Regions from separate parts of the Dietzia cercidiphylli genome, predicted to be linked through region 1. Evidence: predicted binding sites of a transcription regulator. Region 1 holds the regulator's gene; the other holds the start of a gene.
The links. Region 1 encodes LexA, which represses DNA repair genes until DNA is damaged. Its sites were predicted from a motif close to CGAACANNTGTTCG; they were not measured.

Region 2: the regulator LexA is predicted to act here: its motif matches at 3,371-3,384, upstream of ABD250_RS14365 (HNH endonuclease signature motif containing protein).

What each region holds. Positions count from the first base shown of each region.
Region 1 covers NZ_BAAAQG010000002.1:127,225-131,803, reverse strand. Annotated here, with positions in the region: gene ABD250_RS00640 (malate synthase G) at 1-553, opposite strand, end outside; gene dapF (diaminopimelate epimerase) at 672-1,598, shown strand; gene hflX (GTPase HflX) at 1,613-3,061, shown strand; gene lexA (transcriptional repressor LexA) at 3,101-3,769, opposite strand; gene nrdR (transcriptional regulator NrdR) at 4,476-4,579, shown strand, end outside.
Region 2 covers NZ_BAAAQG010000015.1:69,354-73,932, forward strand. Annotated here, with positions in the region: gene pta (phosphate acetyltransferase) at 1-1,872, opposite strand, end outside; gene ABD250_RS14365 (HNH endonuclease signature motif containing protein) at 2,078-3,358, opposite strand; gene egtD (L-histidine N(alpha)-methyltransferase) at 3,472-4,485, opposite strand; gene egtB (ergothioneine biosynthesis protein EgtB) at 4,482-4,579, opposite strand, start outside.

The sequences.
Region 1 (4,579 bases):
TGCCGGAGTCGAGCGGCGCGGCGTCGTCGAGGAACTCGCGGGCCCAGGCGATGACGCGGTCCCCGCGGACCTTGTTGTAGGAGGACCCCTGCTCGGCCCCACCGGACTCCGGGATCGCGTCGGTGCCGTAGAGCGCGTCGTACAACGAACCCCACCGGGCGTTGGCGGCGTTGATCGCGAAACGCGCGTTCATGATCGGCACGACCAACTGGGGGCCCGCGACCGTGGCGATCTCGTCGTCCACGTTCTGAGTGTTGACCTGAACGGAGTCCGGCTCCGGGACCAGGTAGCCGATCTCCTGCAGGAACGCACGGTAGGTGGCCGGGTCGATCGGGGCGGGGTTCTCGTTGTGCCAGGAGTCGATCCTCGACTGCAGGTCGTCGCGGACGGCGAGCAGCTCGCGGTTGCGCGGGGCCAGGTCGGTGAAGATCTCGGAGACTCCCGCCCAGAACGCGTCGGGATCGACCCCGGTGCCCGGGATCGCCTGGGTGTTGACGAAGTCGTACAGGACCTCGTCGACCTGGACGTCGCCGACGGTGATGCGTTCGGACATCGATGCTCTCCTCACATAGGGACCGTTCTCGCCTCCGACTGTAGTGCCCCCCTGCCGAGGGATCATCCGGGTTTTCCGCAGCGTGGAACGGCGGTCGGATTGGCTAGGATCTGATGGCATGACACCCGCGCCCCCGACCGCCACTCTCGACGGCCTCGCCTTTATCAAGGGGCACGGAACGCTCAACGACTTCGTGGTCCTGCCCGACGACCACGCGGAGGTGGACCTCGACGAGGACCTGGTGCGCGCCGTCTGCGACAGACGGGCCGGCCTCGGCGCCGACGGGGTGCTGCGCATCGCCACCGCGGGTGCACTGGTCGACCAGGGCGTCCTCGCCGTCCTCCCGGAGGGCGTCGACGCCGCGGACTGGTTCATGGACTACCGGAACGCAGACGGATCGATCGCGGAGATGTGCGGGAACGGGGTCAGGGTGTTCGCCCACGCCCTGGTGGCGACCGGCAGGGTCGGGGCCGGCCGGATCCCCGTGGGCACACGATCCGGTCCTCGGCCCGCCGATATTCTGATCCATGACGGTGACCAGGCCGTGGTCCGTGTGGACATGGGCGAGCCCCGGCTTCTCGGGGTCTCGTCCGTGGAGCTCGGTGGCCGGGTGTACGCCGGACTCGCCGTCGACATGGGTAACCCCCACCTCGCGTGCGTGGTCCCGGGCCTGGGGGCCGACGGGTTGCGCGAACTGCCGGTGCACGAGGCGCCCGAGTTCGACACCGGCTTCTTCCCCGCCGGCGTCAACGTGGAGATCGCCACCCCGCTCACCGACGGTCGGGTGTCGATGCGCGTCCACGAGCGAGGATCCGGGGAGACGATGTCCTGCGGCACCGGAATCGTCGCCACGGCCGTCGCGGCCCTCGCCGACGCCGGACAGGCCACCGGTGACGTGGTGGTGTCCGTTCCCGGGGGAGAGGTCGCGGTGGCCCTGACCGGCGTGGGTTCCACTCTGACGGGGCCGTCCGTGATCGTCGCCGAGGGGCGGTACCGGCGACCGCTACCCGCGCGCCGCACGGAGGCGTCCCGACCGGAATTGTGAGATGATGCCGGTGAATGACTATCGATGACACCGCCCCTGACCGGGCCACACGAGACCATGACCCTTCGGTCGGAGAATTCCAGCTCGAGGAGCGCTCCTCGCTGCGCCGGGTCGTCGGGTTGTCGACCGAACTCCAGGACGTCAACGACGCCGAGTACCGCCAACTCCGCCTCGAGCGGGTCGTGCTGGTCGGGGTCTGGACCGAGGGCACCGCCGCCCAGGCGGAGGCCGCGATGGCCGAGTTGGCACAGCTCGCCGAGACCGCAGGCTCCGAGGTCTGCGACGCGCTGATCCAGCGCCGCGACAAGCCGGACCCCGCCACCTACATCGGTTCGGGGAAGGCCAAGACCCTGAAGGACGTGATCACCGCGACGGGGGCGGACACGGTGATCTGCGACGGCGAGCTCACGCCGGGTCAGCTCATCGCGCTCGAGAAGGTCGTCAACGTCAAGGTGATCGACCGCACCGCGCTGATCCTCGACATCTTCGCCCAACACGCGACCAGCCGTGAGGGTAAGGCCCAGGTGTCCTTGGCGCAGATGGAGTACATGCTCCCGCGACTGCGTGGCTGGGGTGAGGCACTCTCCCGGCAGGCGGGTGGCCGGGCGGGCAGCAACGGAGGCGTCGGACTCCGTGGTCCCGGTGAGACCAAGATCGAGACGGACCGCCGCCGAATCCGGGAGCGCACGGCGAGGCTGCGCCGTGAGATCAAGGGCATGAAGCAGGCCCGGGACACCAAGCGGCATCGCCGTCGCGCCACCCCGGTGCCGTCGATCGCGATCGCCGGGTACACCAACGCCGGGAAGTCGAGCCTGCTCAACCGCTTGACCGGTGCGGGCGTACTGGTCCAGAACGCACTGTTCGCCACGCTGGACCCCACCACACGGCGGTCCGAGCTCCCCGACGGGCGGGTAGTGGTCTTCACAGATACGGTCGGATTCGTCCGACACCTCCCGACCCAGCTCGTCGAGGCGTTCCGCTCGACGTTGGAGGAGGTCGTGGACTCCGAGCTGCTCCTGCACGTGGTCGACGGATCGGACGCCTTCCCCCTGCGCCAGATCGAGGCCGTCCGCACCGTCATCAACGACGTCGTGGAAGAGCAGAAGGCCGAGAGGCCCCGCGAACTCGTGGTGATCAACAAGGTCGACGTCGCTGACCCGGTGGTGTTGACGGAACTGCACCACGCCCTGCCGGACGCGGTCTTCGTCTCGGCGGCGACGGGTGAGGGGTTCGACGAGCTCCTCGACCGAATAATGCGGGTGGTCGCCTCCGGGGACACGGAGGTCACACTCGAGATCCCGTTCACCCGGGGTGATGTGGTCTCCCGTGTCCACGCGGAGGGCGCCGTGGTGGACGAGGATCACACGAAGGACGGCACGAGGATCGTGGTCCGGCTTCCGGCCTCCGTGGCCCGAGAGCTCGGGGAGTATCGGGTCCCCGGATCCCGTGACGGTGTCGCCTGACCCCGTCGACGGATCAGGCGACACCCGGTTCCGGCCGGTTCAGAGCTTGCGGAAGACCGTGACGACCTTTCCGAGGATCGTCGCGTGCTCCCCGGGAATCGGACTGAACGACGGGTTGTGGGGCAGGAGCCACACCCCGCTCGAATCCCGGCGGAAAGTCTTGACCGTGGCCTCCCCGTCGATCATCGCCGCCACGATCTCGCCGTTGTCCGCGACGTTCTGACGGCGCACCACCACGTAGTCCCCGTCACAGATCGCGGCGTCGATCATCGACTCGCCGACCACTCTGAGCATGAACAGGTCCCCGGAACCCACCAGGTCGGAGGGGAGGGGGAAGACCTCCTCCACCGCCTGCTCGGCGAGGATCGGACCGCCGGCCGCGATCCGCCCCAGGACAGGGACGTAGACGGGTTCCACGGCCCCGCTGGGACGCGTCTCCTCCTGGACGGGCGCGCGACGACCTCGGGACCGCTGCCCCGGGACGCCGTGGACGTCGACCGCCCGCGGCTTGTGCGGATCACGGGTCAGGAAGCCCTTCTTCTCCAACGTCCGCAACTGGTGGGCCACCGAGGAGGTCGACTGCAGACCGACGGCGTCACCGATCTCTCGGATGCTCGGGGGATAGCCCCGGTCCTTGACCGTGTCGTGGATGTGCAACAGAACGCTCTTCTGGCGGGTCGTCAGGGCCTCGAAGTCGGGCTTGGGCATGTGGGGGTCCCTTCGGCGAATGGGTGTTCGACGTCGCTATCTGTGTACACCCTACTGCCCGTCGGACGTGAGCGCCACACAGGTGTTCGAAGAAATGTCGCCACGAATGTCGACTCTGTCGGACCCGCGTGATACAACTCTAGGCAGGTTCGGGTTCGAACAGATGTGCACAACAAGGCACACGGGCGTGCGAATGAGGTTCGCACACCGTATCGAGTTGGGAGTTCTCATGACCGTTATGGAGATGCAGCCACGATCGCGTCCCTCCGTGCCCTGGACGGAGGTCTGCGTGACCGATCACGACCGGCCCGTTTCGTCCAGGGTGCATCCCCGCCCTGATGCCGGGGCCCGTCCCGTCATCCGCACGCTCGACCGGGGGCGCCAGACGGCCACGCGGTCGGTGGCGCCCGGACGGCGAGTGCTCGTCCGCCCCGCGTCCGCGGAAAGGGTCAGGGCATGCGGTAGCGAGGCGAGGTCGAGTGCGCCGGTGGTGGACGATGTGCCGACGTGGGCTCTGGTGGCCTGTGGAATCGTCTTCGGAATCCTGATGCTGCTCGCGTTGGCACTCCTGGGCGGGCCCGCCTACGCGTGACCCACGGTATCGCCTCCTAGAATGGACCCGGGACGGCGGCCCGTCGCCCCCGCGCCGCCGTCGGCTCCGGCCGGCGGAGCGGTTCGGACCAGGTCGACGAATGGCGAAGCTGGAATGTACTGCCCCATATGTCACCACGAGGACTCACGGGTGATCGACTCGCGGTCGGTCGACGAAGGGCAGGCGATCCGGCGTCGGCGCGAGTGCCCCGACTGCGG
Region 2 (4,579 bases), on a different contig from region 1:
TCCGTCCACCACGAGGTCCGCCATCGGGTCCCCCTCCGCGGCCGCGGCGATCCGTGCGCACACGATCTCGGTGGCCTCACGCACCTTGTCGACGTCCGCTCCGCTGCCCGAGTCGCCCGTGGAGTAAGACAGCATCGCGACTCGCGGGTCCACACCGAACCGGGACGCGGTCTCGGCGGAGGACAACGCGATGTCGGCGAGCTGCTCGGCGGTCGGGGCGGGGACGACCGCGCAGTCGCCGAACGCCAGGACGTGGTCTGAGAGGCACATGAGGAACACGCTGGACACGGTCTTCACGCCCGGCCTCGTCCGGATGATCTCCAGCGCGGGTCGGATGGTGTGCGCGGTGGTGTGCGCGGCACCCGAGACCATGCCGTCGGCGAGGCCGGTGTGCACCATCATCGTGGCGAAGTAGGAGATGTCGAGCATCCGGTCGCGGGCCACGTCCAGCGTCATGCCCTTGTGCTCGCGCAGCTCCGCGTACTGCCGGGCGAACGGTTCGGCGTGCTCGCTGCTGCGTGGGTCGAGGACCTGCGCCCCGGACAGGTCGATGCCCAGTTCATCCGCGCGTCGCTGCACGGCCTCGGGGTCGCCGAGGATCGTCAGGTCGGCGACATCCCGGCGCAGCAGCCGGCCGGCGGCGTGGAGGATCCGGTCGTCGTCGCCCTCCGGCAGCACGATGTGCCGCTTGTCCGCGCGGGCGCGCTCGAGGAGCTGGTGCTCGAACATCTGCGGCGTCATGACGTCGGGGGTGTCCACACGCAGGCGGGCGAGCAGTTCCTCGGTGTCGACGTGCTTCTCCATGAGGCTCAGTGCCGTCTCGACCTTGCGCCCGGAGCCGGAGTACACGCGTCCCCGGGTCTCGGCCGCCAGGCGGGCGGTGTCGTAGGTGCCGTGGTCGGTGCACACGATCGGCAACGTCGAGCGCATGCCACGGACCAGTCGATCCATCGCCGCGTTCGGCATCAGGCTCCCGTTCCAGATCATCCCCGCCAACGAGGGGAAGCCCTCCGCGCCGTGCGCGGTGAGCACAGCGAGAACGGCGTCGGTCCGGTCAGCGGGAACGATGACGACCATGCCGTCCACCAGCCGCTCCAGGATCCGCTCACCGGTCATCCCGCCCACCATCAGTGCCATGACCTCTCGGTCCAGCAGGGCCGGGTCACCGGAGTAGAGGGTGCCGTCCACGGCCTCCACCAGCTCCCCCATCGTGGGCGCGGTGAGCAGGGCCTGGCTCGGCAGCGTCCAGGCGGGCAGGTCCAGGGGCGCGAGCTCGGCCTGGATTGCCTCCAGCGCGCTGGGGTCGCACCGGTTGACCACGATCCCCACCGGGTGGGCGTGCTCGACCCTGAGCTCCTCGAGCGTCAGCCGGGCGTTCGTGCCGATCTCCCCTGGTGTCCGGTCGGCGCCGCGGATCACCAGGAGCACGGGCGCGCCGAGGTTCACGGCGAGTGTGGCGTTGAAGTCGAACTCGGTGGGACTGGGCACGCCCGTGTAGTCGGTGCCGAGGATCACCACCACATCGCACTGCCCGGCCACCACGTGGTACCTGTCCACGATCTCCGCCAGCGCCGAGTCGCGGTCCTCGTGAACGCGGTCGTTGGTCACGCCGATGCAGTCCTCGTAGTCGAGGTCCACGGTGGTGTGCTGGAGCAGCATCTCCACGATGCGGTCGCGCGGGGGTTCGGTGTCCGTGCCGGTGCCGGCATCGGCATCGGCATCGACGACGCGCGGCGCGACGGTGACCGGGCGGAACACCCCCACCCTCTGTACGGTCCCGGCGAGAATGCGCAGGAGGCCGAGGGCGACGGTCGACTTCCCGGTGTCGCCCTCGGGGGCCGCCACGTACACAGCGGACGACGACAGGGGCATGTCGGTCACCGGGGACGGAATCGTGGGCGCGTCGGTCTCGGGCGGGAGAGTCTCGGATACGGCGGAATCGGGCACGAGGGCATTGTGACAGCGCGAGCCCGCCGGCACACCTCGTACACGCCATGCAGACCCGTCGCGCGCCCCGACGCGCGGCCGCGCCGGCGAGATGCCGGGAGGGGCTGACGCGCTGCTGCCAGGGGCCGGGTCAGACATCGGTGAGCCTGTCGACGCCGGGCGGCAGCCACCTGCAGCGACCAGGCGAGCCCTGGTCCGCGACGGTCGTCCACGCCGACGGGCCGTCGCCGACGAACGCGTGATGCACGGGACAGCCCAACGCGCCGTTGGCGACAGTCGTGGGTCCGCCTCGCGACCACTCCCTCACGTGGTGGAACTGGCTCCCCCTGGCCGGTGCGGCGCAACCCGGGAACGTGCAGCCTCCGTGCGCGGCGTGGAGGACCAGGCGCTGGATGGCGGAGGCCAGGCGCCGGTCGGGGTGGGCGTCGACGTCGATCCGGTGCAGTTCCTCGCGGCCGTCGCGCAGTAGCGAGACGAACCACGGCAGCGACCCGGCCATCGAGACGGCCTGGCGGACGCTGAGCTGGGTGCCGGAGTCGGTCTCCACGAGTGCGGCGGGTTCCTCGAGTTGCTCAGGCGTCACGCGCACCACGATGGTGGCGATTCCCTTGGGCCGGGCGGGGTCGACGGTCGACCCGAGCGCCCACTGGTGCACGAGCGCGTCGTGCGCCCGCTGCTCCGGGGTGCGCTCGTCCGACCCGGGCTCACATGCCACGGCCCCGCCGGGTCCGCCGAAGTCGCACAGCGCACGCTCGACGAGCGCCCGGGCGCGAGGAGTCAGAGTCATGGTCAGCGTGCTGGTGCCGTCGGTGCGGACCGCGCCGAGCCGGGCGGAGCGCCGCCGCTCCTGGTGTTCCTCGCGGTCCTTACCGCGGTCGGGACACAGGGCGGCCACCCGGCGGGCGGCTTCCGCCCGCAACTCCGCCGGGGCGACCATGCGCGCGAGCTCTGTGAGTCCCTCGGCGAATCGGGTCTTTGCCGCCCCGCCCATCGTGCCGGGTAGTCCGGAGACAGCCCTGGAGATGATCCGCTCGTGCTCGGCGGTGATCTCTCCGACCGCCGCCGCCCGCCCGGCCGGGGTGGCCTGCCTCCCGCCCGCCTCGATCCGCCCGTGTACGACGCCTCTGGCCAGGCCAAGCTTCTCCGCCAGCATCGCGGCGACTCCCCCGGCGGAACGACCCTTCTGTCTGTGCAGGCCCGCCAGTTCGGCAGTGGCGCGCGCTCCGGCGGCCTCCAGCCGGCGGGCCACGATCTCGGCGCGTCCCACGGCGTCGACCAGCACGTCCGCGTCTTGATCCGACCAGTCGACCTGGCAGAGGCTTTCCACGGAGGCCTCGAGGAACGCGAGAACGTCGGCCAGCGTGGCCGTCTCCGACCCCTGCTCCGGCGCGTCCCACACTCCCTGTTCCATGGCTCAAAGTATAGAACACACGTACGACACCGAACGGGAGTCGACGAGGGACCGCCGGTCCAGGATTCGCGAGAGATGGTCGGTGCCGGCGAGGAACCGCCGGGTCGGAACTCCTAGTCGACGACGACGAGGGCCAGCCCGAAATCGCCCGCCGCATCGGTCCACACCGCCTGACCGCCGAAGCCGTGTCCCGCGAGTTCGTCGACGAGTGCGTGGGGCTCGAACTTCCGGGCGATCTCGGTGCGGATCCCCTCACCGGCGGCCAGCGTGCGCTCCCGCCCGAGGGTCGGGAAGTCGATCCGCACGTCGCGCACCGCGCGCAGCCACATCTCGATCCGGCTCTCCCGGGCGTTCCACACGGCCTCGTGCCGGAAGTCGCGGCAGTCGAGGCCCGTGCACTCGACGGTCCGCGCGATCACGTCGAGCATGTTGAGGTTGAACTCGGCGGTGACCCCGGCGGCGTCGTCGTAGGCCGCGACCAGCCGGTCCGGACTCTTGACCAGGTCGAATCCCACGGCCAGCCGGTCACCCGGGGCCATGATCCCGCGCATCATGCGGAAGAACCCGGCGCGCTGCGACTCGCTGAAGTTGCCGACGGTGCCGCCGAGGAACAGCACCAGCCGTCCGCCCGGCTCACCCGGCAGCGGGCCGTCGAGAGCGGTGATGTCGCCGATGACCGGGTCGATCCGCAGACCCGGATACTCCTGCTCGAGCGCGCGGGCGGTCTCGAAGAGCATCTCGGTGCTGATGTCCAGGGGCACGAATCCCGCATCCGCGCTCCCGGCCGCCAAGACGTCGAGCAGCACCCGGGTCTTCTCGCAGGTCCCGGCCCCGAGCTCGACCACCGTCGAGGCCTCGCCCACGATGTCGCCGGCCCGGGCCCGCAGGATCTCGGCCTCGGCCCGGGTGGGGTAGTACTCCGCCACGCGGGTGATCTGGTCGAACAGCAGGCTGCCCTTCTCGTCGTAGAACCAGCGCGGGGGCAGGGTGGGCGGGTCGGAGAAGAAGCCTTCGAGCAGGTCCGACTCCAGCGCGGCGGTGTCGGGGTCGGTGGACTCCGTCGTCGTCGTCGTCGTGGTGGTCGTCGTCGTGGTCGTCGTCGTGGTCGGGTTCTCGGTGTCGGTCATCGGGCGAGCCTCAGTCCCGTCGCCGCCCACCGGGATGAGGCGGGGAAGAAGTTCCGGTAGGTGGGTCGCGTGTGGCCCGCCGGGGTGAGGGCGC